Regions from separate parts of the Kurthia sp. 11kri321 genome, predicted to be linked through region 2. Evidence: riboswitches for the same ligand, from Rfam matches in the RefSeq annotation. Region 2 holds a riboswitch; the other holds the start of a gene.
The links. Region 2 has a riboswitch for cobalamin ahead of ASO14_RS08815 (energy-coupling factor ABC transporter permease). Riboswitches for the same ligand answer to the same signal wherever they lie in the genome.
Positions count from the first base shown of each region.

Region 1: another riboswitch for cobalamin. It lies ahead of ASO14_RS10055 (GntR family transcriptional regulator); the one in region 2 lies ahead of ASO14_RS08815 (energy-coupling factor ABC transporter permease).

Region 1 is NZ_CP013217.1:1,974,862-1,990,355, reverse strand. Features, by position in the region: gene ASO14_RS10120 (methionine gamma-lyase family protein) at 1-949, shown strand, start outside; gene ASO14_RS10115 (MerR family transcriptional regulator) at 1,096-1,875, opposite strand; gene ASO14_RS10110 (DUF4097 family beta strand repeat-containing protein) at 1,982-2,629, shown strand; gene ASO14_RS10105 (MerR family transcriptional regulator) at 2,836-3,213, shown strand; gene glnA (type I glutamate--ammonia ligase) at 3,265-4,599, shown strand; gene ASO14_RS10095 (DUF4352 domain-containing protein) at 4,706-5,221, opposite strand; gene ASO14_RS10090 (hypothetical protein) at 5,328-5,873, shown strand; gene ASO14_RS10085 (ABC transporter ATP-binding protein) at 6,008-6,826, shown strand; gene ASO14_RS10080 (iron-hydroxamate ABC transporter substrate-binding protein) at 6,842-7,750, shown strand; gene ASO14_RS10075 (FecCD family ABC transporter permease) at 7,821-8,825, shown strand; gene ASO14_RS10070 (FecCD family ABC transporter permease) at 8,854-9,819, shown strand; gene ASO14_RS10065 (family 20 glycosylhydrolase) at 9,857-10,948, shown strand; gene ASO14_RS10060 (glutathione peroxidase) at 10,980-11,456, shown strand; cobalamin riboswitch at 11,497-11,691, shown strand; gene ASO14_RS10055 (GntR family transcriptional regulator) at 12,059-12,697, shown strand; gene ASO14_RS10050 (quaternary amine ABC transporter ATP-binding protein) at 12,899-14,101, shown strand; gene ASO14_RS10045 (ABC transporter permease) at 14,094-14,945, shown strand; gene ASO14_RS10040 (glycine betaine ABC transporter substrate-binding protein) at 14,956-15,494, shown strand, end outside.
Region 2 is NZ_CP013217.1:1,698,297-1,713,790, forward strand. Features, by position in the region: gene ASO14_RS08750 (nitroreductase family protein) at 1-477, opposite strand, end outside; gene cobA (uroporphyrinogen-III C-methyltransferase) at 455-1,231, opposite strand; gene ASO14_RS08760 (cobyrinic acid a,c-diamide synthase CobB) at 1,210-2,586, opposite strand; gene ASO14_RS08765 (cobalt-precorrin 5A hydrolase) at 2,583-3,716, opposite strand; gene cobM (precorrin-4 C(11)-methyltransferase) at 3,716-4,492, opposite strand; gene cobI (precorrin-2 C(20)-methyltransferase) at 4,492-5,190, opposite strand; gene ASO14_RS08780 (bifunctional cobalt-precorrin-7 (C(5))-methyltransferase/cobalt-precorrin-6B (C(15))-methyltransferase) at 5,192-6,397, opposite strand; gene ASO14_RS08785 (cobalt-precorrin-5B (C(1))-methyltransferase) at 6,381-7,493, opposite strand; gene ASO14_RS08790 (precorrin-8X methylmutase) at 7,493-8,188, opposite strand; gene cobK (precorrin-6A reductase) at 8,191-8,946, opposite strand; gene ASO14_RS08800 (sirohydrochlorin chelatase) at 8,943-9,854, opposite strand; gene cobJ (precorrin-3B C(17)-methyltransferase) at 9,866-11,497, opposite strand; gene ASO14_RS08810 ((2Fe-2S) ferredoxin domain-containing protein) at 11,497-11,871, opposite strand; cobalamin riboswitch at 12,028-12,208, opposite strand; cobalamin riboswitch at 12,436-12,622, shown strand; gene ASO14_RS08815 (energy-coupling factor ABC transporter permease) at 12,814-13,494, shown strand; gene ASO14_RS08820 (energy-coupling factor ABC transporter substrate-binding protein) at 13,494-13,787, shown strand; gene cbiQ (cobalt ECF transporter T component CbiQ) at 13,774-14,553, shown strand; gene ASO14_RS08830 (energy-coupling factor ABC transporter ATP-binding protein) at 14,550-15,374, shown strand; gene ASO14_RS08835 (hypothetical protein) at 15,387-15,494, shown strand, end outside.

The sequences.
Region 1 (15,494 bases), 280 kb from region 2:
TGGCGTATTACGTCCAGGAGATGAATTAATGTATGTTACAGGGCAACCGTATGATACATTACAATCTATTGTAGATGGCGGTGATCAAGATACAGGGTCATTAAAAGACTTTGGTATTGACTATCAACATATTGATTTAACAGCAGATAACAAAGTAGACTGGACAGCTGTAGAACAAGCTGTATCAAGTAAAACACGCGTTATGGCGATTCAGCGCTCAAAAGGTTATGCAGAACGTCCTTCATTTACAATTGATGAAGTAGGCGAAATCATTCGAAAAATTCGTGCAATTAAAGAAGATGTCATTATTTTCGTCGATAATTGCTACGGTGAATTTGTAGAAGCAATGGAACCAACAGAGTTAGGTGCCGATTTAATGGCAGGTTCATTAATTAAAAATCCTGGCGGTGGCTTAGCAAAAGTGGGTGGCTATATTGCAGGGAAAGCGAAATACGTCGAGCAATGTGCCTACCGTATGACAACACCAGGGATTGGTGCAGAAGCAGGTCCATCATTGAATACATTGACAGATATGTATCAAGGCTTCTTCTTGGCTCCACACGTCGTATCGCAAGCAGTAAAGGGTGCTATTTTTGCAGCAGCTGCATTAGAAGAGATTGGGATGGTAGCGGAACCGAAGTTTGATGCAAAACGTACAGATTTAATTCAATCTGTGCAATTCCAAACACCAGAGCAAATGATTCAGTTCTGTCAAACAGTTCAAAAGAACTCACCTGTCAATGCACAGTTCGCACCAGAGCCAGCATTATTACCAGGTTATACGGATGATGTGATTATGGCAGCAGGAACATTTGTACAAGGTGCCAGTATTGAGTTTTCAGCAGATGGACCGATTCGCGCACCTTATACGGTGTATATGCAAGGTGGATTAACATATGAACATGTAAAATTCGCCATTTTAAGTGCGGTACAGGAATTACAAGCATAAAATAGTGTGTTTAGAGGCTGGGACAGAACAAATCCCGTATGATTTCGAAAAAAATCATACGGGATTTGCTCTGTTTAAATTACTTTTGTCTCGGTCTCTTTTTGTTGTAAAGTTTAATAGTGAGAAATATTTTGATTTAAAACTAGTTATTTTATTAATAGTTGAATTTCATATTTCCAATTTAAAATTCCTGACACTACAATAACTTCAACTATAAATTGAGGTTCTATTTCATATTGTTCTTTTGCTTTCTTAATTAAATTGTTTGTCGCAATTACTTTTTCTTCCTCTGTACAGTGTATACATAGATAAGTTCCGGATGGTAACTTTTTTAGACCTTGTATATTAGCATATTTCTTACATAATGCAAAAAGGCTAGATTTATTATTTTCCTTATATACACCTGCCAAATCTTCAAAAGAAAAATTTTCTTGCATAGAAGAAGGGATTTGATTATAAAAATGGCGCAGATAATCCCATAGATTATCTACAGTAGGTGTTTCTAGATAATCAGACAATAGGATTGTACGTTCAGAAATATCTTTTAAGAAAAAACCGTCAACATCTTTGTTGTTTTTTAGTTTCTTTTTATAATCTGATTTTGCTAATTGAATTTTCGATTTACTAAACTGTAAATCTGCAATTTTTTCTTCTGCCTTTTTTTCTGCCATTTCTAAAAATTGTACAATTTCTTCTAAATTATCGTATTCTAAAACAGTTTTGATTTCTTGAAGAGGTAAATCCATCGTTTGTAAAGCTTTTATAGTTTGAATTCGTACAATATCTTGCGCGGTATAGTAACGATAGTTAGTAAATTCGTCTTTTTTGCTTGGTTTTATTAAACCAATACGATCGTAGTGACGAAGTGTCTCTTTTGTAACATTGACTGATTTAGCAGTTTCACCGATTGAAAAATAGTTACTCAAATTATTCATCTCCTTGACCTTTGTGTAACACAAAGGTTTAAAATCTATTTTAAGTAAAAAATAGTTAGTAATCAAATACTTGTACTTAAATTTATGGAGGGATAGAATGAAGAAAATATTTATTTTTATTTTCACAATAGTTATTTTAGTAGGTTGTTCAAATGGAGAGGATACATTTGAAGAAAAAAATTATACGCCAGATGCAGATGATATAACATCTATTGATGTAAAGGTAATAGATCGAGATATTGAAATCGTATTATCAAAAGATAATGCGATGCATGTTCACTATTTTGAAAGCAAACAAGAAAAATACGCTATATCTACAAAAGATAAAGCATTCACATTAACAACTGATAATCAAAAAAAATGGAGCGATTATATAGGTTTTAAGCCGTCATCTAAATATCGAAAAATTATTATTCAAGTACCTACTAGACTAATAGAAAAAATGCACATATCGACTACAAATGGAGATATTCAAGTACCCCAAATGAATATTCAAGAAATGAGTTTATCTTCAAATGGTGGTAATCTTTTATTTGAAAAACTAAATGTAAGAAAAAAACTTAATCTAGAAAATAAAAATGGTACTGTAAAAGGAAGTATTATTGGTAATGAATCGGATTTTTCTATTCATTCCAAAGTTAAGAAGAGCAAGAGCAATATAAAAAGTAATAATGGAAATAAAGAAAAGCAGCTTCATTTAATAGGGAATAATAGTAAAGTAAATGTTGAATTTACTAAAGAATAAAATAAACTAGCTATTTCATAATTCAAACTTAAAAAAAGACTAAGGTGCAAATAAATATAACCTTAGTCTTTTTTTATAAGAATTTGTATTCATCTATATAAAAGAATGAATTGTTCGAAAAAAGTTATGTTAGTTTTTCTAACATGTAATTGACAATAAAGCTAACATCTAATAAAATAAAAGACATGGAAGGCGTGGTGAAGTACATGAATCGCGAAATCAGACGAACAATGCCGCTGTTGCCAATTAGTATTGTCATGCAATTAACTGATTTAACAGCACGTCAAATTCGTTACTATGAAGAGCATGAATTGGTTCAGCCTGCCCGCACTGAAGGTAATCGCCGTATGTTCTCATTGAATGACGTCGATATACTTTTAGAAATTAAAGATTTATTAGATCAAGGTATTAACATGGCAGGTATTAAAAAAGTATTTGCAATGAAGAATCAACCTTTAGAGCAACAGAAAAAAGATATTACGGATGCCGATTTAAGAAGAATCTTACGAGAAGAAATGCAACAAGCACAGCGTATGCAACGAACATCCATTAGACAAGGTGATTTATCTCGATTCTTCCAATAAGTAAGTCGAGTTTGTCAATAAAAATGAAAACAATTAGGAGTGTGGAGAAACATGGGGAAATATACGAAAGATGATATTCGTCGATTAGTACAAGAAAAAGAAGTGAAATTTATTCGTTTACAATTCACAGACATTTTAGGAACAATCAAAAACGTTGAAATTCCTGTATCACAATTAGAAAAAGCATTAGACAATAAAATGATGTTTGATGGTTCTTCAATTGAAGGGTTTGTACGTATTGAAGAATCAGATATGTATCTATTCCCAGATTTAGATACATTCATGATTTTCCCTTGGACAGTGGACAAAGGTGCTGTATGTCGTTTTATCTGTGATGTTTATAATCCAGATGGTACACCGTTTGCAGGAGACCCACGTAATAACTTACGCCGCATTATTAAACGCATGGAAGACATGGGCTTCACAGATTTCAACTTAGGACCAGAACCAGAATTCTTCCTATTTAAATTAGATGAAAAAGGCGAACCAACTCTAGAGTTAAATGACCACGGCGGTTATTTCGACTTAGCACCAACAGATCTTGGTGAAAACTGTCGTCGTGATATCGTATTAGAATTAGAAGAGATGGGCTTTGAAATTGAAGCTTCTCACCATGAAGTGGCACCAGGGCAACATGAGATTGACTTCAAATATGCGGATGTATTAACAGCTTGTGATAACATTCAAACATTCAAATTAGTTGTAAAAACAATTGCACGTAAACATGGTTTACACGCAACATTCATGCCAAAACCAATCTTTGGTTTAAGTGGTTCAGGTATGCACTGTAACGTTTCACTATTTACAGATGGTAAAAACATGTTCGTAGACGAAGAAGCACCAATGCAATTATCAGAAACAGCAATGCAATTCATGGCTGGCGTATTAAAACACGTTGAAGGTTTTACAGCGGTGACAAACCCAACAGTAAACTCTTACAAACGTCTTGTACCAGGTTATGAAGCACCTTGCTATATCGCATGGTCAGGTCAAAACCGTTCACCATTAGTTCGTATTCCAGCTTCACGTGGTTTATCTACACGTATCGAAGTGCGTTCAGTAGACCCTGCAGCAAACCCATATTTAGCACTTGCTGTTATTTTAGAATCAGGTCTAAACGGAATCGAAAACAAATTAACACCACCACCAGCAGTAGATCGTAACATCTATGTGATGAGTGCAGAAGAACGCGAAGAAGCAGGTATTGGTAACTTACCAGTTAACTTAGATGATGCATTGCAAGCACTTGCTAAAGACCCAGTTGTACAAGGGGCTCTAGGTTCTCACATTTATGAAAACTTTAGAGAAGCAAAAGAAATCGAGTTCGATATGTTCCGTACACAAGTTCACCAATGGGAACGCGATCAATATTTAAAAACGTATTAATTCAGGTAGAACCCAACTCTATCTAACTACAATAAAAGCCGGAATTACGCTGTGACGTGATTCCGGCTTTTTGCTTTGAGCTAAAAAGATAATATTTTTTACCTAATTATTCACTGCTCGCTGTAGAGGTAGGTGCTGGAATATCAAAATGAATTTCTGTTTGGTCTGCTGTAAAATTTGGTTTATATACGAGTTTATATGAACTGGCTGGCTTCACATCAAAATATAATTTGCCATCTGCTTGTTCCCCGCGATTGAGTTCTTCTGATAAAGGCAATTCTTCATAACCATGATAGCCGACTGCTTTTTCACCTTTTGAAACGAGAGCGAAATCATGTCGATCGATAAAAATAGAATCTTTACTATTATTTCGTACGTCCACATCAATCGTCACGATTTTACCTTTTTTCGATTTTGTAAATTGTATGGGATCTGTCTGTTTTGCTTCTGTAATTTTGACAATGACATCATCAATTTTTAATGTATCACCTAATTGATAGGCCTCATCTGTTTTTGTTGAACTGCTTCGCTCCTCACCACTCACTTTTTCAACAGAAGTCTGGCTGCAAGCTGTTAATAGTAAAAGAACTGTAATCGGTAATGTATAAAATGCTTTTTTCATGCCAAGTCCCCTTTCACTCAATTGTCGTCATTAACCATACCCGAATGCGTTTTAATCTATGCACAAGACGGGTATGGAGATTTGAAAAGGGAGTGTGGAAATGTAGATGAAAAAAAGTCTTATTCTATTATTTGTATGTATTTTAGGATTTACGTCATTTCAAATAGAAGGAAGTGCTACGAAAACTAAAAATAGTCCACGAAAAAACTATGTGGTATTCATCGATCAACCAACTCCTTACTATAAAAAAATGAATGGTAAAAAGTTAGGAACTATCCCAGATAGTTTTACAAATAAAAAAGGAGTCTATACACCGAATGTTTTAAAAATAACACACTATGTCAATACGAAATGGGCAAAAATCCATTTTTCAAAAACACTAAATGGAAAAAAGAGTACAGCCTATATTCCAACTAAGTATATACGCGCAAATACATTTTCATTAGAGTATGGAATTATTAAAAATTCTAAAACTGCATTGAAAGCAGGTATTACAAAAAAATCAAAAACCATTCATATCATTCCATACGGAACACGGTTATCCATTATACAAGCACGCACATTAGGAATGCGAACATTTTATCATGTAACATATTATAAAAATGGAAAATCATACAAAGGGTATATAACGGAAAAATCCATCCAATTATAAGGAGGAGAAGGAGATATTGAATGTATCTGTTCAATACTCCTTTTATTTTTTAAAAATAGCAATTGACAATCAACTAAGATAATCTATAATAAAGCAGTAATGATTATCATTCTCATTTGAAAGGAGGCGCACATATGCGATTACAAGTAAATCAAATTCGTGTGGGGTATGACGAAAAAACAATCGTTCATGATTTAACGATTACGATTCCAGATGGAAAAGTAACCACAATTATTGGTGCCAATGGTTGCGGAAAGTCAACCCTTTTAAAAGCGATTACACGTATCATCCCCTATCAATCTGGTGCAGTGATTTTAGACGGTGAAAATATTCAAAAGACGAATACAAAAAAGCTAGCGCAAGAATTAGCGATTTTACCGCAAAGTCCTGAAAGTGCTAGCGGATTATTAGTTGAAGAGCTCGTATCCTATGGACGTTATCCATATCAAAAAGGATTTGGAAATCTAACAGAAAAAGATCGTAGCGTGATTGAATGGGCACTTCAAGCAACTAATACAGCGATGTTTCGAAAACAGACTGTGGACGCACTCTCTGGTGGGCAAAGACAACGTGTATGGATTGCGATGGCACTCGCACAAGAAACCGACATCATCTTTTTAGATGAGCCAACTACCTACTTAGATATGGCACATCAGTTAGAAGTACTTGAATTGCTTCAGGAATTAAATGAAAAAGAAGGACGTACAATCGTCATGGTATTACATGATCTCAATCAAGCTGCACGCTTTTCAGATTATATGATTGCTTTGAATCAAGGGCACTTAATCAAAGAAGGAACGCCTGAAGAAGTCATGACGCACGATACATTAGAGCGTGTATTCCAAATTGATGCTGTTATTGGTGAAGATCCACGTACGAAAAAGCCAATGTGTGTCACTTATAATCTAATTGAAACGACAGTGGACGAAAAAATCCCATCTATTCAACGATAAAAAAGGAGCTTATTTATGAAAAAATTAATAATTGCATTCATTGCATTAATGGTTTTAGCATTAGCTGCATGTGGTGGAAAAGAAGAAACAAAAGATAAAAAAGAAGATTCAGGTACATTCACGTATAAAGCTGTAAATGGTGATATTAAGGTACCAAAAAATCCGAAGCGTGTAGTAGTTCTAGCAGGCTATACAGGTGATTTAATTAAATTAGGTATTCCAGTTGTAGGAGCAGATCAGTGGTCAATGGATAACCCACAATTTAAAGATGCTTTAAAAGATGCGAAATTAATTTCCGATGAGGACGTTGAAAAAATTGCAGAATTAAAACCAGACTTAATCATCGGATATGATACAGTTAAAAATAAAGAGAAAATCGAAAAAATCGCGCCAACTGTATTATTCACATATAATGCATACGATTATTTACAACAAGCTGTAGAAATCGGTAAAGTAGTCAATAAAGAAAAAGAAGCACAAGCATGGGTGGATGACTTTAAAACACGTGCAGCAGATACTGGAAAAGAAATTAAAGCAAAAATTGGTGAAGATGCTACAGTATCGGTCATCGAATCATTCGGTAAAGAAATCTACGTTTACGGTAATAACTGGGGACGTGGTACAGAAATTTTATATCAAGCAATGAAATTAAACATGCCAGAAGCTGTTAAAAAAGATGCTTTAAAACAGGGGTATTATGCTGTATCAAGTGAAGTATTAAAAAAATATGCAGGCGATTACATGATTTTATCTGTATTCGGTGATCAAGATCCAGCATTCACAAAAACAAAATACTATAAAGAAATTCCAGCCGTTAAAAATAATCGCGTATTCCGTGTCAATGCAAATGAATTTTATTTCAATGACATGATGACACTTGATTTCCAATTAGATTTCTTTAAAAAGTCATTTTTAGGAAAGTAAAATGATGATAATAAAAAGAGGTTATCCATAGCTGGGTAACCTTTTTTACATAGAAAGGACGGAGGAAAATATGCTGAAATTATTTCGATCATGGTCACTTTGGCTCCAATTGCTTATCGCCTTCGTACTCTTACTCATTACTATATTTTTTGCGATTTCACTCGGAGCGGCCGTCATACCACTTCAAGATGTATGGCATGCAATTTGGTCGAGTGAGGGTGGCGAGAAAATTGATATTTTACGAGAAATACGATTCCCTCGTGTGGTTGCAGCAGTCTTTGTAGGGGCGGCTTTAGCAGTAGCAGGTGCAATTATGCAAGGTGTAACACGTAATCCATTAGCAGACCCAGGTTTACTGGGGCTTACTTCAGGAGCAAATGCCGCATTAGCCATTGGTCTCGTTCTTGTTCCAAAACTCGATTATATGGGTTCTGTTATTGCCTGTTTAATCGGCGCTGCTGTTGGTATGGGGATTGTGTACGGTATTAGTGCCACAAGTAGAAAAGGAATGTCTCCTTTAAAATTAGTATTAGCAGGGGCTGCTGTTTCGATGTTTTTACAAGCAGTAGCAGATGGTACAGGTCTATTATTCAAAATTTCAAAGAATGTTTCGATGTGGACATCAGGTGGTTTACAAGGTATTACATGGAGTGCTTATATCGTTATGCCACTTATCATCATTGCATTAATCGGTAGTATTCTTATTAGTCGACAACTAACGATTCTAAGTTTAAATGAAGAACTAGCTGTAGGACTTGGACAAAAAACGATGCAAATTAAGACGATTATGTTCATCATTGTCGTGTTACTAGCAGGGAGTGCGGTTGCGTTAATCGGTAACTTAGCCTTCGTCGGTTTAATGATTCCGCATATTGTTCGTACATTCGTTGGTGGTGATTACCGAGCAGTTATTCCAATGTCGATGATTGTAGGCGGTATGTTTATGGTCATCGTTGATTTGATTGGACGCACGATGAATGCACCATATGAAACACCTGTTGTGGCACTCGTTGCTGTGATTGGTCTACCATTCTTCTTAATTTTAGTGAAGAGGGGAGGACGTTTCTTTGCTTAAAAAGAGTACGTATACATTTTATTTAGCGATGGGTGTCTTTTTAGTTATTTGTTGTGCTTTTTTAGGGTTATCTGTTGGTTATTCTTCAATGGGTTTTCGAAGTGTGATTGCTACATTCTTCGGTTACGGTGAAGTGTCAGATGAATTTATTTTATTCTCTATTCGTTTACCACGTATTTTAATTTTAATTTTAGCAGGTGTTGCGTTAGCAGTGGCTGGTGCAGTACTTCAAACATTGACAAAGAACGACCTAGCAGACCCTGGGATTATCGGGATTAATGCAGGTGCAGGTGTTGGAATTACGGTACTTTACTTATTTGCAAAAGGAGAGCTAACGAATTTTTCATATGCATTACCGATTGTTGGGTTTGTCAGTGCGATTATAACAGCTCTCCTCATCTATAGTTTTTCTTATGAACGAAATCGTGGGATTCAACCATTCCGATTAATTCTTGTCGGTGTTGGATTTGCAGCGGCTTTATCGGGCATCATGGTCATGCTGATTTCTTCAGCAAATCGCTCAGATGTCGACTTTATTGCAGGGTGGTTAGCAGGGAATGTTTGGGGAGCCGATTGGCCGTTTGTATGGGCTCTACTTCCATGGGTACTCATTCTCGTTCCATTTACTATAATGCGTTCGAACCATTTGAACATTTTAGGGCTAAGTGAGCCGATGGCAGTAGGATTAGGTGCTTCATTGAACAAACAGCGTATGTACTTCTTATTATTAGCAGTTGGTCTAGCAGCAGCTGCAGTATCTGTGACAGGCGGAATTGGCTTTATCGGTTTAATGGCCCCTCATATTGCCCGTTCACTTGTTGGACCACGCCATCAACGTTTTTTACCGATGACGATTGTCATTGGCCCGATTCTCTTATTAGTGGCAGATGCGATTGGTCGCTCGATTTTAACAGAATCGAGTATTCCAGTTGGGATTGTTGTCGCTATTATTGGTGCACCATACTTCTTATATTTATTAAAAAAACAAGTATAATAGATAGTAGAAGTAAGGAAACATCAGGAGGATTTTTATGAAAAAGTGGCTATTTGGTTTATCTATTTGTATGCTTATAGGCTTAACAGGGTGTAGTGAACAAAATGTAGCACAGGCGCAGGAGCAAAAATACGGTATGAATTTAGACGTAGCGCGTCGATCTTATACAGTTGATGTCTTAAAAAAATATATAGATGATGTGAAAAAATCAGGCGGGAACTATGTACATCTTCATTTAACCGATGATGAAAACTATGCATTAGAGAGTCGACTTTTAGGACAGCCAGCAAAGAAATCATGGCAGCAAAAAGACGGACTCTATCGCAATCCATTAACGAAGCAAACCTTTTTATCGATGAAGCAGATGCGCTCTTTAGAAGCGTATGCGGCGAAGAAGAAGATTGAATTAATCCCCGAGATTGATACACCTAGTCATATGGGAGCTATTTTAAAACTGTATGAAAAAGCGAATCCGAAGGCAGCGAAAAAGTTGGTGCGTGATGAGTGGAATCAAATTGCACCGAATCAGTCGAGTATAAGATTCGTACAAGCATTATATCGTGAAGTTTTACAAGCTTTACCGAAAACAAAAACGATGCATATTGGTGGAGACGAGATTGCCTATGATGAAGAAGATCATGTGAAATACATCCATTACTTCAATCAAATGAATCGTTATTTGCAAAAGAAGCATGTGCGTACATGGATTTGGAATGATTCTTTATTGAAGGCAGATTTAAAAAAGTTAAATCAAACGATTGCGATTACATTTTGGAGTTGGACGGGTGAACCCGAAAGTACAACTGAAAAGAAGTATCGTGAAAAAGTTCGTCCCAGTGCGCCACAGTTAATAAAAGCAGGACACACAGTGTATAATTATAATGATTACTACTTATATGTAGATTTTACATCAAAAGGTTCAATTCGTTCGGATCTGCAGTATATGAAACGAGATATTAAAAAGAACTGGACGTTAGGGAGATGGAATTCATCTCATCAGCAAACTACGTCAAAAATTTCTGGTGCAGCCATCTCTATATGGGGAGAGGGTTCAAAGAAATATACAGCCGACCAAGTTTACAACTATACAAAAGAATTGTTTCCGATAATGATGAAAAAGGTAAAGTAGTAGTAATACATTATTTTTGAGGGGTGTTTCGATGTCTATTTATGATTTAGACGTTACATTAGAAGATGGAAAAACGTATTCAATGAAAGAGTACGAAGGAAAAGTATTATTGATTGTGAATACAGCATCAAAATGTGGTTTTACACCGCAATTCAAAGAACTCGAAGAATTGTATCAAAAGTATAAAGACAAAGGATTAGTCGTACTCGGCTTCCCATCAAATCAGTTCAAGCAAGAATTAGATTCAGGTGAAGCGGCAGCAGAACAGTGTCGTTTACAATATGGTGTTACGTTCCCGATGCATGAATTAGTTCATGTAAATGGTAAAGATGAGCATCCATTATTCACGTATTTAAAAGAACATTCAAAAGGGTTTTTAGGTAGTAGCATTAAGTGGAATTTCACAAAGTTCCTTGTAGATCGCGACGGTCATGTCGTGGCGCGCTATGCATCGAAAGATAAGCCAAGTCAGTTTGAGGAAGATATTGTCAAATATTTAGAAATTTGATTGACAATTTAGACATTTTAAGATAATATATAAATTGTAAATCAATAGTGCTTGAATTGGTGTGAGGGAATCCTTGAATTCGCCTCGCTTAAAAGGGAAGCTGGTGTGACTCCAGCGCTGTCCCGCAACTGTAAATGTGAGTGTAGTAAGCATATCCACTGTCTTTAAATAGATGGGAAGGGGCTGTTACACAGTGACCATGAGCCAGGAGACCTGCCAATTCTACTGTGCATCTTTATTTACCTACGAGGATAGGTTGATGTTAGCTACTTATGTTTTTAGTAGATGACAGCTTTCCTGTGGGGGAAGCTGTTTTTTGTGCTCTCGTTACGATTCCCATTCAATGATTCAATACGACTATTTAGAACTCCCCAACTTCCGAATAGTATAATACAAAATTTGTTTCGTTACGGGACCTAACAGAACTAAACTCTAGAGAAGAAGGAATTGCGTGTTTATACGTGATTCCTTCTTTTTAATACAGTAAAATGTTTCGTTTACTTTAAAAATGTATAAATTATTTGTAAAGATATAGAAAAGCAATGTATTTAGTGCTACTATATGGACTATATATTTTGAGATGGAGAGTGAGGTTTCGGTAAATGACCGAACATGAGAAAAAAACAAAAATAAAGCAGGCGCGTTATCAAATTATTGCGGCTGACCTTGCCTCTAAGATTGTAGATCGAGAATATGAGGTTGGGCAAAAGCTATATGCACGTTCCTCATTAGCGAGTAAATATGGTGTTTCATCTGAAACGGCGCGCCGTGCCATTGCAGTACTACAAGATTTAGGAATCGTTCAAGCTACAAAGGGGAGTGGCGTCTTCATCAAGTCTTATGAAGAAGCTGCAAAATTTGTACATCAATTAAAAGATGTGCAATCAGTCAATGAAATTCAGCATGATGTCTTTCAATCCATCGCCAAACAAAAAGAAGAATTAGAGCGCTTGGAACAACTGTCACAAGAGTTAGTGTCGCGAACAAATCGTTTTCATTCGCTCAATCCATTTGCACCATTCAACGTGACTGTAACATCGGAATGCCTGTATTTAGATATGACCATTCAAGAATTAAATTTCTGGCAAAATACGACAGCTACAATTGTCGGGATTCGTCGCGGTGAAACGATTTTATTATCACCTGGACCATATGCATCAATTAAAGAAAATGATGTACTATACTTTATTGGAAATGAAGCATCTTTCGATATTGTAAAAAATTTTTTATACAAAGGATAAATCGACTTTTTAAAAGGTATATAAACCTTGTTGTGACAAGGATTCATAAACATAAAATAATGATAGGAAATGCCATGTTTCTCCCAGGGGAAACATGGCATTTTGATGCTTACATTTGACATAAGTAACAACTTTTTGTTAGGGTTAAGTTGTTACTTATTTTGTAACAAACTGATATCGCAACGAATTGAGGTGTAGCTCTTGGCTAAAATAAGAGTGGAAAACGTAAGTAAAATTTTCGGAAAAAAAATTACACAAGCAGAAGAGCTTGTAAAGAAGGGAAAAAGTAAATCAACTATTTTAAAAGAAACAGGTGCAACTGTTGGTGTTTATGATGCAAGCTTTGAAGTAAAAGAAGGTGAAATCTTCGTTATTATGGGTTTATCAGGTAGTGGTAAATCAACACTTGTACGATTACTTAATCGTTTAATCGAACCAACAACAGGGCAAATTTACATTAACGATGCAGATGTATCGAAAATGAATAAAACACAATTACGACAAGTGCGAAGAAATTCAATTAATATGGTCTTTCAGAATTTTGGGTTATTCCCACATCAAACGATTTTAAAAAATACCGAATATGGATTAAAGGTTCGAGGGGTTCCAAAGGAAGAGCGTAAAGTCAAAGCTGAAAAAGCACTTGAGAACGCGGGACTCATTGATTTCAAAGATCAATATCCAAAGCAATTATCCGGTGGTATGCAGCAACGTGTAGGTCTTGCACGGGCACTCGCAAACGATGCCGAAATTGTTCTAATGGATGAAGCCTTTTCAGCCCTCGACCCTTTAATACGGAAAGAGATGCAAGATGAGTTGTTAGAACTTCAACAAAATATGAAGAAGACAATTATCTTTATTACGCATGATTTGAATGAAGCACTACGCATTGGTGACCGAATCGCCATTATGAAAGATGGACAAATCATTCAAATCGGTACGGGTGAAGAAATTCTAACAAATCCAGCTGATGAATATGTAAGTAGCTTCATTGAAGACATCGACCGTTCTAAAGTATTAACAGCTGAAAACATCATGGTGAAACCAGTAACGATTAATCCGGCACATGATGGACCAAAAATGGCATTAAAACGTATGAAAGATGAACAAGTGAGTATGGTATTAGCAGTGACACCGCCAAAACAATTAGTTGGCTACATAACTGCAGACGACGCATTACGTTGTGCAAAAGAAGGCCAAACAAATTTAATCAATTGTGTACAACAAGATATTTTAACAGTGCCACACGATTTACTATTAGAAGAAGTGTTGCCAATTATTTCAGACTCAAAAACACCAGTAGCTGTTATGAAAAATGATCAGCTAGTTGGGGTTCTTATTCGCGGTGTAGTGATTGAAGCTCTCGCAAAAGAAACATCTGCGGAGGTGACGGCACATGAATAATTTACTCGATCAAATTCCGATGATGCCACTTGCAAAATGGACGAATAATGCAATGGATTATATTACGGAACACGGACAAGGTTTCTTTGATGCAATTCAAGAGAATACAGAAAGCATGATGCTTGCCGTTACAGATTTCTTACTTATGGTTCCAGCAATTGTATTTATTTTATTAGTTGCAGTATTAGCATTTTTTGCAACGAAGAAAAAACTCGGTTTAACGATTTTCGCAGTACTTGGTTTACTGTTTATTTATAACCAAGGATTATGGAGTGACTTAATGAATACGGTCACGCTTGTACTATTTGCGAGTTTAATTTCGATTATTATCGGGATTCCTGTTGGTATTTGTATGTCAAAAAGTAGAGTATTTGAAAGTATTATGAAGCCGGTTTTAGACTTCATGCAAACAATGCCAGGTTTTGTGTACTTAATTCCAGCTGTTGCATTCTTCGGTATTGGTTTAGTACCAGGGGTGTTTGCTTCCATTATTTTCTCAATCCCACCAACGATTCGTTTTACGAATTTAGGGATTCAGCAAGTACCAAAAGAATTAATTGAGGCATCAGAATCTTTCGGTAGTACAGGACCACAGAAATTATTCAACGTAGAACTACCATTAGCAAAATCAACAATTATGGCTGGTGTAAACCAAACGGTTATGCTATCGCTATCAATGGTTGTTATTGCATCGATGATTGGTGCAGAAGGTTTAGGTCAAAAAGTATTAACAGCTGTACAAAGAGCAGACGTTGGACCAGGTTTTGTAGCTGGTTTAGCACTTGTTATTTTTGCAATCTTAATTGATCGTTTAACACAAAGTTTCAATACTAAAAAAGGGTAGGGTGAATTAGATGAAATTTTCAAAAACAATGAAAGCAGCAGGACTAGCTTTAGGTCTTGGTCTATCAGCAGTCCTTGCTGGATGCGGTAACTCTTCAAGTTCAGATAAGTCAGATCCAACTGTTGAACTTGCATATGTAGAATGGGATACAGAAGTAGCTTCAACAAATGTTATTGCTGAAGTTTTAAAAGAAGAAGGCATTAAAGTCAAAACAACTTCACTTGATAATGCAGTGATGTGGGAAGCTGTCGCAAATAACAAAGCAGATGCAATGGTAGCTGGATGGCTACCACATACACATGGTGCGCAATATGATAAGTATAAAGACCAAGTAGAGGATTTAGGTGTTAACTTAAAAGGTGCTAAAATTGGTTTAGTTGTACCAGATTATATGAAGGTTGATTCAATTGAAGATTTAAAAGACCAAGCGAAAAAAGAAATCACAGGTATTGAGCCAGGAGCAGGCATCATGGGTGCTACAGAAAAGGCTTTAAAAGATTATAAAAACTTAAGTGATTGGAAACTAAAACAATCTTCTTCAGGTGCGAT
Region 2 (15,494 bases):
CCCGATGATTCGTTCATCAGACGAAGCTTCAATAAATGTATGTAAACGTTCATCATGTACAAGACCGACACCACGTGTACGCCATACAAACCCAAGACCGAGTTCAGATGCCGCTAACCACATATTTTGGATGGCACAGCTTGTTGCACAAAGGTCGTCCATTGTCGCATCTGCATCGCCTTCAACAGCCTTCGATGTTACAACGATGACAACCGGTGTTGTACGCACGACTTTTAGTGAGCTTTCAACTAAATGTGGCTTCGTTGGAAAACGTTCTTCTAAGTATGTTGTTGCTAGTTGTTCATATGCTTGTTTCTTTTCTTCACCAAAAACATAAAAATGCCATGGTTCGCGCAAACGATCCGTTGGTGCATATGTTCCCACTTCAATTAATTGTTCGATTTTTTCACGTTCTACAGGTTGTGTTGTATAATTTCGAATCGCACGTCTTTCTTTAATAGACTGAATGACTGACATATTGTTGTTCCTCCTCTACCCATGCGAGTGTTTCATGTAAGCTTGCTACTTCACCAATGAGCACCATCGCTGGATTTTTAATATTTTGTTCGACTGCTTCATCTGCAATACATTCCAATGTGGATACAATCGTACGCTGTTCAGCTGTTGTACCTTTTTCGATAATGGCAACCGGTGTTGTAGCAGGTCGACCATGTTTTATTAACTGTTCGGAAATATAACGTAAATTCCCAACACCCATATAAAAAGCAAGTGTATCAATACCTGTTGCGATATGTTCCCACTGAATCGTATCTTGTCCTTTTGAATCACGCCCATGCCCTGTTATAATCGCAAAACTTGATGCCATTTCACGATGTGTCACTGAGATTCCTGCATAAGCTGGCGCTGCAATTCCCGCTGTAATACCTGGAACGACTTCATATGGAATTTGCTCTTGTCGTAGTACGAGCGCTTCCTCTGCACCACGTCCGAATACGAATGGATCACCGCCTTTTAAACGGGTCACTACTTTTCCCTCTTTCGCCTTTTCAACGAGTAATGCATGAATTTCTTCTTGAATAAAATGATGACGACCGGGTTCTTTACCACAATAAATTAATTCAGCACCTGATTTAGCATATTTCAATAACTCTTTATTCACTAATCGGTCATATGCAATGACATCTGCTTCCTGTACACATTCCAGTCCTTTTACTGTAATTAACTTTAAATCGCCAGGCCCCGCACCTACTAAATAGACTTTTCCGTACATAAGACCTTCCTTTCCGAGCATGCGCTAACAAAGCGTGCTGCTACTGCTGGATTTGACGCGAAGTGAAAATGTGTATAGCCCGCAACGATATTGTCACGTAAATAACCTTCGCCTTTTGCTTTGAATTTTCCCTTCGTATCATATGCATGGTTTTCACTTTCCCCTTCATATGTTGAATAGTGGAATTCATGTCCTTTTGCAACCATACCTTCTTTAATTAAAAAGTTATCTTTTTTACCATAGATTTCTCGGTAACCGAGCGCCACACGTTTTCCTTGCATCTTCGTACATCCTGGAATGGCACCGACCATGTCAAAACGTTCTCCGTCCAATGTTTCAATCGCTTCTGTTAAATACATAAAGCCTCCACATTCAGCAAAGGTTGGGCGTTTTAAAGCAATGAATGATTGAATGGATTGTTTTGCGCGTTCATTCTTTGAAAGTTTCTCCGCAAATTCTTCTGGGAAGCCCCCGCCAATATATAGACCATCTGCTTCTTCTGGCACTTCCTCATCTGCTAAAGGTGAAAAATAAACAAGCTTGGCTCCATTTGCCTGTAAAAGCTCTAAATTTTCTTCATAGTAAAAGTTAAATGCTGCATCTTTTGCGACTGCGATGGTACAAGTCTGTTCAGTTTGTTTTGTAAAAACAGAAGATGTTACAGCTAATGGCGCGGCCTTCGTTACATCTAATAATTGATCGAGATCAATCGTTTCTTCTACAAGCGTAGCTAATTGATCAAAATAATCTTGCATCTCACCGCGTTCTAAAGCAGGAATTAGCCCTAGATGGCGACTTGGCATATGTAAATCAGGCTGTTTCTTCATATAGCCAATGACCGGAATACGACATTCTGCTTCGATTGCTGTTTTCACAATTTGAAAATGACTTGCACTTCCCACTTGGTTCGCAATGACCGCAACAATCTTCGGTCGGTTCGATAGAAGTTGGAACCCCTTCACAATCGCAGCTGCACTTCTTGCCATCGCAGCGCAGTTCACAACGAGTATAACAGGCGATTCTGTAATCGCTGCAATGTCCGCTGTTGAACCCACGTCTGACAATGGATTTTTCCCATCGTAAAATCCCATAACACCTTCAATAATCGCGACATCACTTGATGCAGTTGCACGCATGACGATGTCTTTTACAACGTCTTCTTCAAACATGAAACTATCAATATTACGCGATGTTCTACCTGTTACAGCTTGGTGGAATGATGGGTCAATATAGTCGGGGCCACATTTAAATCCCTGTACCGTCAAACCTCTTTTTTGTAACGCTGCCATTAAACCAATCGTAAGTGTTGTTTTTCCTACACCACTATTCGTCCCTGCGATGACAAAACGATTCATTCTCTCACATCCTCATAAACAATTTCCGCAACCGAAATGGTTGTATTTCCTGATTTTTTCTTCACTAATAATAGTTCACTGTTCCCACTATAACGACGTACAGCTGGTTCACTTACTCCATAAACACCTGTATATTTAAAAACCGTATCCGAAGGTGCTGTCACTTGTTCTGCATTCAACTCGTCTTTTGAATACCACTTAAATTCCCAGTCATATTTTGACGTAACCTCATGGAAGCAAGGCTCATCTTTTTTCAATTCAAATGTCACAAGTGCCTTCACGCTTTTGATGGATAAGCCGAGTTCTTGTAATGTTTCTTGAATGACTTGCTCTACTTCTTCTGTTGATGTACCACGATTGCACCCCATACCAATGACTAATGATTTCGGACGGTAGACGACCGCATTTTCAATCAGTTCATCTGGTTGTAAGAGACGATGTGTAATTACGAGTGCTGCTTGTGGTTTTGCATCCATCGCTTCTGCAATCGTGTCATATTGTTTTAGATTCGTCGGCATCGGTGTATCATGCATCCACCAATCTTTTTCACCTGTCTCTTGTACAATCGCCACATGTTCCTCATTGACAACTGAAGCCGATACAGGTGTCAAATGTGTATCAGAATCCCACTGCCAGCCAAATTTCGCACCGAATAAATCAACTGGAATGGTCTTTTGAACATCAGATGCTGTTGTAATAATCGCATTCGCTTGTAGAGCTTCTGCTACCGTATGCGTTAAAGCATTTGCACCGCCAAGATGCCCTGATAACATGCTGATGACATTCTCACCGCGGTCATCGATGACAACGACAGCTGGATCGACCTTTTTATCGACTAACACAGGTGCAATCATGCGTACGACTGCACCGAGTGAGATAATGGTGATAATACCTTGATAATGCTTAAATAATGCTGGGAATAACATACGCACGCTACCACTAAATAATTGAACATTATGCGCGCGCTCATCACCACGTTCAAACTTACTCATATAATAGACATCTGTGTTTGGCAATGCCGCGTGTAGTTTACGACTAATCTCCACACCATGCTTAGTAATTGCGACAATCGCATACGGATGCTTCACTTCAATTGGCGCTAATACATCGTCACGTAACTCGATGACCATTACTCTGTCACCGCTTTACGGAAACCATGCGTAAATGTTTTATCATATAATTTCGAACGATAATCTTTTTCATGAATATGTGGATCTAATGCCCAACCAGCTAAAATCATTGCTTGTTTACGAATTCCGTTCGTACGCATCGCTTCATCTAAATTCACTAATGTCGTACGTACAATCTTTTGGTCTGGCCATGTTGCACGTTGTACTACTGCGATTGGCGTATCATCCGACCAACCTGCATCTTGTAATTCACGCACGATTTTCTTCGTTAATGTCGCACTTAAAAATAGTGCAATCGTACAATGGTGACTTGCTAAATCACGTAATTTTTCAAATTCAGGTACAGGAGTACGACCTTCTGCACGCGTTAAAATAAGTGTCTGTGTTAAATCAGGAATTGTTAACTCAGCTCCTACTGCTGCAGCAGACGCAAATACAGAACTCACACCCGGAATAATTTCGCATGTAATATCATGTTGCTGTAAAATCGCCATCTGTTCCATGGTTGCACCATACATCGCTGGATCTCCTGTGTGAACACGTGCCACCACTTTCCCTTCATTTACACGATCGACAATCGCTTGTACCATCTCATCTAAATGCATACCTGCTGTTTTCACAACTTCCGCTTCTGGCTTAGCCTTCGCAATTAATTCTTGATTCACTAAAGAATCTGTATACATCACAACATCAGCTGTTTGAATAATATGTAATCCTTTTACTGTTACTAAATCAGGATCTCCCGGACCTGCGCCCACAATATAAATTTTTTTCATTATTTACGCACCACCATTAATGTAAGATATTCAAGCTCGACACCATCAAGTTCAGATGTTTTCCAAATGATTTCTTCATCGGACGTTACTTTTGTGACCACATGTGCGCGGTCTAATAAGTCTAAATCACGTAACACTTGAAGCATTAAATCAATCACTTTTGCCACTTTAATAAAGACGATGGCATCATGATTTTCAATCGCGCGACGCATCGCATCGTAATCGTCGACTGCTGGAATCATCGCGATATGGTCGTCTCCTTCACCAAGTGGAATACCTAATCTTGAAGCAGAGGCATTAAATGATGAAATCCCTGGAACCATTTGAATGTCGACATCTGGATGACGTTCTTGCATCAATGTCATTAAGTGAATGAACGTACTAAAGAGCATTGGGTCGCCCTCTGTTACGAATGCTACGTCTTTTCCTTCCGCAATACGCGCATATACTTCATCAACTGCTTTATTCCATTCGCGGTCTAATGTTTCCTGATGTTTTGTCATTGGGAACACAAGCCCAAGCATCTCCTTATCCATGCCATTCACATAGACATCAACAATGCGCTGTGCGTAACTTTTTTTGCCCTTCATCTTCTTTGGATAGGCAATGACAGGTGATTCTTTCATCACACGAAAAGCTTTCACTGTAATTAATTCTGGATCTCCTGGACCTACCCCTAAGCCGAACAATGTTGCCATCTTAATTTTCCCCCTTGCTCGCTGTAATAATAAAGATTGGATTGAGTGGAACAAAACGTGTCATATCCAAAATCGGCTTACTGCGTGCGATTTGCGCTTGGATAATATGTACGTGTAGACCCAATTCTTTAAAAATCTCAACGGCCTTCGCTAAATTTTCAATTGTTGTCGCATTTAAAACGATGCGTCCACCTTCATTTAAGCGCTCTGAACAAATCGTCAATAAATCACGAATATTTCCGCCTGTACCGCCTAAAAAGACCGCATCTGGATTCGGAAATTCGTCTAAACGCTCAGGTGCTTTCCCATGAATCGCCGTCACATCTACGCGGAATTTCTTTTGATTTTCAAGGCAGTTTGCTAAATCAGGCTCATTCTTCTCAATCGCATAGACTGCTCCTTCTTTTGCAATACGCCCTGCTTCAATCGCCATCGAACCTGTGCATGTGCCAATATCCCAAATAATCGAATCTGGCTTCACATTTAATTGTTGAATGGATAACACACGAATCTCTTTTTTCGTAATCAGCCCTTTATCTGGCTTGCGCTGTGAAAATTCCTCATCTTCAATACCAAGCGGCCATACATACGGTGTTTCCTGTGCGATTAAAATGACCACATTCAGTGGCGAAAACGCTGCTTCTTTCATCTCATCTAATGTGAAATGACGACAGCGTTCCTCCACACCTTCTAAATTTTCAGCGACAAAAGCACGATATTCATGGAAGCCAAAATCAAGTAAATACTGTGCAATGGCATTCGGTGAATTTACTTCATCTGTTAAAAGCGCCACTTTCTTTTCACCATTCATCTTTTGAGCAAGACCTTTTATTGAACGACCATGCAAGCTAATCACTTTTGCATCTTGCCAGCTCGTTTGACAACGTGCAAATGCAAGTTGAACAGAACTCACATGCGGATAAATCTCTAATGGCATTTTGTTCGAAAGATATTGTCCAATTCCGTAAAAAAGAGGGTCGCCTGAAGCTAGTACGACAATGTTACCTGTAGCTGCTTGAATCTGTTCCACAACTTGTTTTAAACCGCCTTTAATGACGATTTTTTGTCCTTCATATGTATCGAAAAAGGCAAGAACACGCTCACCTGCGACTAATACATCACTTTGTTCAATCCATTCGGTTGTTTGTTGGTTTAAGGTAGCTTTTCCCCCATCACCAATCCCGATTAATTTAATCGATGCTGTCAATTTGTTCAGCCCTTCCTAATTGCTCGCCCTTCATTGAATAAATGTAGGTACTCACATTGATGTTTCCTTTCACATGTTGAATCGACGCATGACAACATGCCATGCAAAGACGATCAAAAAAGGCTTGATAGCCATGTTCTAGCATAATCTCGCCTACTTGCGAAGCCGTATTCGCATGCCTCACTTCTTCTTGTAATGCGGGCGGCACACCACTCTCTGCTGCAAGCTCTGCTAAAAACTCAAAGTTAATTGGCGCGCTTTTCGAGTGAACCATCATGACCCCTTGTGCCACTTTTGAGAATTTCCCCATCATACCGACCAGTGTCACTTGCGGAATGTCATGTATTTTACAGTGCTTCAATGCATGACCGACAAAATCACCCATCTCAATAAAACATTCTTCAGCTAAATCAGGAAAAAGCGCCATCGCATAGCGCTCACTCCGTCCACCTGTCGTTAAAATCAAATGTTTTTGTCCTGCTGCATGTGCAACACTAACAGCTTCAGCAATACTCGCCATATAAGCTGCACTTGAAAACGGTACAACTGTTCCTCTCGTTCCTAAGATGGAAATACCACCGACAATTCCCAAGCGACCATTCAATGTCTTTTTCGCCAACTCCTCACCAGCTGGAACCGAGATGACGACTTTCACACCTCGCTTCACGCCGAAATGTTCGAGTGTCTCTTTCACAACTTCCTCTAACATTTTACGCGGTACAGGATTAATCGCTGCTTCTCCAACAGGCACAGGAAGCCCTGGTTTTGTTACACGTCCTACACCGACACCACCATCTAAAACGATGGCATCACCTTCAATAAAAGATACAGTCGATTCGATCAGTGCTAAATGCGTCACATCAGGATCATCTCCTGCATCTTTAATCGTGCCACAACGAACAGCCTCTCCTTCTCGTACGGTATGCTCCATCGTAAATGTGGCATATTTTCCAACCGGTAAAAAAATCGTCACCGATTCTTGTTCTTCACCCGAAAGTAAAGCAATTAGAGCTGCTTTCGTTGTTGCAGTAGCACATGCACCCGTTGTATAACCGTGGCGCATATCTTTCGGGTCTTTTTTCTTCTTCTTTTCCATTAGTCTTGGCGATCAGCTAAAATCGAGATCGCATTTAGTGCCGCAACGGTTACCGTACTACCGCCTTTACGACCTAAATTCGTAATGAAAGGCACTTCTGTCACTTTCGATAATTCCTCTTTTGATTCAGCTGCTGATACGAAACCAACCGGCATACCAATGATTAAATCGGGCTTTGCAATTCCTTCACGAATGAGACGAATCAGTTCTAGTAATGCAGTTGGTGCGTTCCCAATCGCATAAATACCACCTTCATGTAAGCGCGCTGCTTTTTGCATCGAAATAATCGCACGCGTCGTATTATGTTCCTTCGCCATTTTCGATACATCTTCGTCTGCAATATGACAATACAAGTCGCCACCATGTTTTTGGAATCGTTTACGACCTGAACCACTTTGAATCATCTGTACATCTGCAATCACAGGTCGTCCAGCACGAATCGATTCAATGCCTGCACGAATCGCATCTGGATGAATAATGACACTTTTTCCTAATTCAAAATCGGCTGATGCATGCACGATACGACGAATAATTGACCACTCATCTTCTGAATAATCATGCGGACCATATTCTTCTAAAATCGTTTCAAAACTATATTCATAAATACGGTTCGGCTCTACTGTTAAAGGTGTGAAATCCGTATTAAAGTTGTCGGTATTAATAAATAATTCTTTTTCTTGTTGCTCATTTGTCATGATCAAATGCCTCCTATAAATTGCTCAATATCATCAAAGTTACGGAACATATTCGGATAATCCATTTTCGGACGTGCAATCAAAATCACTTCAATTCCAAGTGCTAAAGCTGTCGTGATTTTTTCATCAACCGAACCAACCTTCCCGCTCTCTTTCGTAATCATCAATGTCGTATCGTATTGTTTGTATAACGCCGTATTTAGCTCTGCTGTAAACGGTCCTTGCATCGCAATAATCTGCTTTTGCGGTAAACCAAGTGCTTCGCATTTTTCCATATTGTCAATGCGCGGTAACATGCGTGCGATTAATGTAATACTTTCTTCACCAAGTAAATGCTTCGTGAAAATTTGTAGCGTCTTACTCCCCGTCAGCAACATCACATTCCCTTTACGCTTTTTCACTTCAAGCGCTGCTTCTTCATATGTTTCAACAACTGTAATTAAGTCGCTTTCATAATCTTCAGACATCCGTTCGTAGCGACAATACGGGACACCTGCTAACTGTGCCGCTTGTTGTGCGTTTTTTGATGCTTCTTCTGCATAGGGATGACTTGCATCGACAATGATTTGATCACCGCGTGCTGTCACTTTTTCAGCCATCTCTTCTGCTGTTAAGCGCCCCACATGTGTCGCAATTCCCTCTGCTTGCAAACTCGCAGCCGCTGAATCTGTCACTACTGTTGCTAAAACATCGTGATGGTTATTCAGTCGAACAGCTAACGCACGCGCATCACTCGTTCCTGCTAGAAAAAACATTATTGATGCACTTCCTTATGTTCGTGCGCATGGTCATGACTGTGGTCGTGATGGTGATGATGGTGGTGATGCCCATGATCATGGTCGTGATGGTGATGATGGTCGACAAATTCAGATGCATTAATACGATATGTACACGTATCGCAGTTCATTTTCACATCGCCAGCTAACGCCTCTTCAATACGCTCAATCACCACTTTTTCAAGTAATGAATGGTAGCCAAAGTATTCGCATAATGTAATATCCATGTCGTATTCCGTATCATAGCGCGCTTTCCAATCGGTCATACGCTCCATTAAGATACCTGTAAATAAGAAGTACGGTAGCATATATACTTTTTTCGCACCTAATTTTTCACAACGTGCAATCCCCTCATCCACTGTTGGATAGGTCACACCCATAAACGCAGGCTCTACATTACGCACACCAATTTGCTCTGATAATAAGCGCGCAATTTTATAAACATCACTATTTGAATCTAAGTCACTACCGCCGCGTGCTACTAATAAGACCGTCGTATCTTCATCTTGTTCGTCTTTTACAAAACCACTCTCTGCTAAACGGTACTCTAAAATATCAATTAAACTTGGGTGAATGCCTAATGGACGACCATATGTAATCGATACATGTGGATACAATTCTTTCGCTTCATCAATCGCCATTGGAATATGAATTTTTGAATGCCCTGCTTGTAAAAGCATAATTGGAATCGTAATAATTTTTTCTGCGCCGCGCTCGACACACGCCTTCATTCCCTGTGCAATATTTGGACTTTCAAATTCTAAAAAACATGTTTCCACTAATAATTGTTCTGGTAATTGCGCTTCAATACGCTTTGCAAATTGACGTACTTCTTCATTTCCTGCTGGTAGACGACTACCATGACCTACGATTAATACTGCTGTTTTCATCTTCAACACTCCTAATCCCCACAAGGTGCAGGGGCAATTTTGATTTTTGGTGTGAGATCTTGATAAATAAAGTTTCCAATCTTCTTCACACGTTTAAAATATTTGAATAAGCGCTCATTCGGATGCGCATTTGCTTTGTATTCTTGAATAATCGATTCTACAAGAGGTACTAACTGTTCTTTGTCTAGTCCCTCAACTACAGGTTGACCCGGGTGCGCTGTCCGTCCGACAGGTTTTGCGCCGATAAAGACATCGAATGCACCTTTTCGGTAAACAATTCCGATATCATCCATCACTGCTTTATAACAAGCCATTCCGCAGCCATTAAAACCCATATTCAATGTTTTCGGTAAGCTCATTCCACCAAATGCCTCTTGCAGTGCATCTGCATATGGAATCGCATCGGCTTTTTCACCGTCACAGAAATCACATGCCTTCATTTTCACAACATCGCCAACCGGTGCGATTATGAGACCGACTTCTCGCAAACGATCGGTAATACGTTCAGGTGATGTGGTTGGAATACGAAGAATAAATTCATGGTCTGGCGTATATTCCATCGAACCTTTTTCACCAACTACTTCAGCCAATACAAGCATTTGCTGTGGTGTAATCTTCTTATTCGCTACGCCTGGGCTGACCGCAAACTCGAAAATTGCCTCCATCTTCTGGTGAACATATTGTTTCGGTTCAACAACGGTTCCACCAAGATAGCCAAGCGCTTCCTCTGCAAGTGCTAACGTATCTACTTCAAGCTTTTTCGGCTCCACTGTAGCAATCGCTTGTGGCGCGTATGACTTTCCTGTTTCCTGATCCATCGCCCATGGTTCTGCTTCTTTTTTCAAACGCTGATGCGGCTTTAACGGTTGTTTTTCTTCACCAAGTGTATATTTACGCTGATAACCACGCGGTGTAATCATCTTCCCGTCATACATGAATGTCGACGAATTCCCAATGACAACGGTCGTCAACATCCCAATATCGTGTTCCAACATCTCTTGTAGCGTCGTCATCTGAATTTGCTGCGTCTCACGATAAGCACTTTTCACTAGACCTACAGGCGTATCTGGATGACGATACATCAGTAAAATGCGCTGTGCTTCCGCAATTTGACGTGTACGACGACCACTTTTCGGGTTATAAAAAGCAATAACGAAGTCTGCCATCGCAGCTGCTTCAATTCGTTTTGCAATTAGATCCCATGGTGTTAAATGGTCACTCAAACTAATCGTACAAGCATCATGCATGACGGGTGCGCCTAGTAGTGATGCACATGAATTAATTGCTGAAATCCCTGGTACAATCTCAATCGGTACACCTGTTTTCTCCGTCCAACCTTGTTCAATTAACACTTCGTACACAAGCCCTGCCATACCATACACACCTGCATCGCCACTTGAAATTACGGCAACGGACTTACCTGCCTCTGCTTGTCTTACTGCTTCTTGCGCACGCGACACTTCTTCTGTCATCCCTGTACTAATTACGGCTGTCGCTGTAATTAAATCTTGAATCAAATCGACATAAGTTTTATAACCGATGACAACGTCACATGATTTTAATACCTCTACTGCACGATTCGTAATATGCTGAAAGTCTCCAGGACCGAAGCCAACGACATACAATTTTCCTTGTTGTGTCATTAAACTTCCTCCTTCACTTTTGAAATCCCCTTAATCGCTGGTGTATCTTCATTACGAACGAACGCGCCATTTTCAAATGTAATACGCGGTACAACCGTTTTTTGCTCGCCTGCAAGTTGCGCTACAAAACGTGTCGCTTCTTCTTCTGACGTAATGCTATACCAATCGCCTTTTGGATAATGCACAACAACACATGCATCTTTACAGCGCCCGTTACAACGTGTACGTGATGTATGAATCTGTTCATCCAAGTTACGTGCTGTAATTTCTGCACGAATTTTTTGTGTAATCTCTTCTCCCTCTTTACGCATGCAGCTACTACCATTACAAATTAATACGTGTGATTGCACACCATTCAAATTCCAAGTTGTCATCTCTAACATCCCCCTCGTATGTATCCGAACGATCCGCTTTTGCGCAAACAAAAAACCTCTATTCTAGGCGAATAGAGGTTGAACATCCTAAAAATTGGCATAGCGAAATAAGCGTAGCCCAACTACTAGTTTGTCCAAATCTCTTCCCACCGAAAAGTTTGTCCGATTTTAGAAGCAGGTTTCCTGACTCAAGTGTATCCGAACGCAGTCCCTTCTCAGCAATTCGCCAATGGATCTGACTGTTTCGACACTTATACAGTAGCGGGGGCTGTAATGGCATCTCACCATTTTCCCTTTTAACCTAAAAATAATAGGCACTCCTAAAATACAATCGTTATATGTAATTTCAAAATCTTGGTTATAATCATAACCATAATTTGTCTAACTTTCAAGACACTTTTCTGAAAATTCATTTTGATAGAATATTATTAAAGTTTATTTACCTTGAAAAAACACTGAAATCTCTGCATTTATCCAGTATTCTTACATAAAAAATTTTTGTTAAAAAAAATACGTATTGTCAAAATTTAGCGTTTTATGATAAGCTTTTTTAGAAATATCAAATAATTTTAACGATTCGATGGTGTAAGTTTTTGATGAACTTACTTAAAAGGGAAATCGGTGTAAATCCGATGCTGTCCCGCAACTGTGAAGCGGAGTGTATGAACGATATGCCACTGTTCAATGAACGGGAAGGTGTTGATACATGATGAGGCGAAGCCAGGAGACCTGCCACCGAAGATTGATTTCACCCTACGAGGATAGGCGTATGAAAGACAGCTTTTTTTGCTATGTCTTTTTTAACCTATTCTATATTGTAGAATAGGTTTTTTTGTGCACATTCTCAAAGAAAAAGGAGGACGTTTGAACGTGTTGAAGAAATTATTAAAGCTAGTTTATTTTTTACCCATTCTCTTAATCGTGCCAAATCGTGCGAATGCGATGCACATTATGGAAGGCTTTTTACCGATTGAGTGGGCGATTTTCTGGTGGGCCATCTCCCTACCATTTATCATTATGGGGATTCGTTCGATTCGAAAAACTGTAAAAGAACATCCTGAAACGAAGATGATGCTTGGATTATCTGGGGCTTTCGCTTTCGTATTATCCGCATTAAAAATTCCATCGGTTACAGGTAGTTGTTCACATCCAACAGGTGTCGGCTTAGGTACTGTATTATTCGGACCACTGGCGATGAGTGTTGTCGGTTCAATCGTCTTACTATTCCAAGCATTACTACTTGCACATGGCGGTCTTACAACACTTGGCGCAAATGCCTTCTCAATGGCAGTTGCTGGTCCAATTATCGCATGGTATGTATTCAAAGGCGCTCAAAAAGCAGGTTGGTCATTCTCCGTTGCTGTCTTTTTAGCCGCAATGCTTGGTGATCTCGGTACATATACAATTACATCATTCCAATTAGCACTTGCCTTCCCATCAGAAGCGGGCGGCATGCTTGCTTCATTCGCAAAATTCGCAAGTATTTTCTCATTCACACAAATTCCACTTGCGATTAGTGAAGGTTTATTAACGGTCATTGTTATGAACTTCTTACGAAAATACAATGTGGCAGAGTTACGTATGTTAAATATTTTTACGAAGAAAAAGGAGGCAGCTAAATAATGAAAAAGAACCTATTCTTCCTTTTCATCGTCATCGCCCTTGCCATCTTCCCTTTATTTATTCAAAAGGGTGCTGAATTTGGCGGTGCGGATGGTGAAGCAGAGGCAGCCATTACCGAAATCGACAAAAGCTATGAACCATGGTTCTCGAGCATTTGGGAACCACCAAGTGGCGAAATCGAAAGTTTATTATTTGCACTACAAGCGGCAATTGGTGCAGGTTTTATCGGCTACTTCTTCGGTTTAATGCGTGGTCGTACGAAAAAAGAAAAGGTTTCGCATGATTCCAATTGATCAATATGCTTATACGAATCGTTTAAGCAACGTACATCCTTTAGAGAAGATGGTATTGGCACTGAGTTTTTTGCTATTCGCTGTCATCACAAAGGATGTACTTATTTCACTCATTACGTTTTTCGTAATGAGTACTTTTATTTTATTTGCCGCTAAAATACCATTATCACTCTATTGTAAATTACTTCTTTTGCCTGGTTTCTTTTTGCTGACAAGTATTTTTTCGATTCTTATTTCATTTACAACGTCTACACTTCCTCCTCACTATTGGAGTATGTCATTTGGAAGTGTACAGCTTTTTATCGGAAAAGCGAGTGTCGATACAGCGTTTCACCTTTTTTTCTCGGTGCTCGCAAGTATTAGTTGTCTTTATTTTATTGCACTGACAACGCCGATTAGTGCTATCACATATGCGATGCGTCAATTGAAAATACCAATTATTTTTATCGAATTATGTGAACTTACTTACCGATTTATTTTTGTCTTTTTACAAAGTATGCAGGCGATTTATGAAGCCCAGCAATCCCGTCTTGGTTATCAAAAAAAGCGCCGCTGGTTCCAATCTGTCGGTTATTTAGTGACGGCCATGTTTAAAGATGTCTTTCGACGTTCAAAACAACTTCATGAGGCGATGGCTTCTCGTTGCTACAACGAAGATATTTCAAGCCATTATGTAACGTACCAAACCGAACGCAGAAACTGGCTTGGTATTGGCGTTAGTTTATGCCTACTCGGCGCAGTTTATCTAGGAGGTTTTTATTTATGATTACATTTGACCATGTATCGTACCAATATCCTGACGGTACAATCGCATTATACGACCTATCATTCACGTTACCGCAAGGAAAAAAAATTGCACTGCTTGGCAATAATGGTGCGGGAAAATCGACACTATTTAAACATCTGAATGGCTTATTTCAACCAACGACAGGTACGATTTTCATGGAAGATACGCCGTATCAATACAACCGAAAAGGACTTCAAGCATTACGTGGACAAGTCGGGATTGTCTTCCAAGATCCAGACGCACAGCTCTTCTCTGGAACGGTTGAACAAGACATCGCATTTGGCCCAACCAACCTCGGCTGGTCTTCTGACAAAATACATGCACAGGTTGAACACGTAATTACGCAACTTGAACTCGAATCATTACGAAAAAAGCCCATTCACTTTTTAAGTTTGGGACAGAAAAAACGCGTGGCGATTGCAGGTGTTCTCGCAATGGAACCACATATTTTAATTTTAGATGAACCATCTGCTGGACTCGACCGCTACTATGCCAATCAAATTATGAAACATTTGAATGACTTTCATACGGAAGAACGGACGATTATTTTATCGACGCACGACGTAGACTTCGCATATGAATGGGCTGACCTCGTACTCGTTATGCAAGACGGACAGATGACGTATATGGGTGACCCTGTTGCCCTCTTTGAAGAACAGGCGATTTTACAAGCAGCACACTTAGAACGCCCGCTACTCTTTGAAGTAGCGAAAGAACTAGGCATTCAGAACCTCGCCGACTACCCACGTAGTCGTGTACAATTATGGAAGAAGATGAAACGACAAACTACGCTCGTGTAGGAGGTACAGAGAATGCAGATCCAAACATATGTCTATGATGAAGAAAATCAACCACAACTGCTTCATCAAACGCATAATGTTCGTTTGCAAGGTGGCTTTTCAAATGCTGAAGGCTTTCTC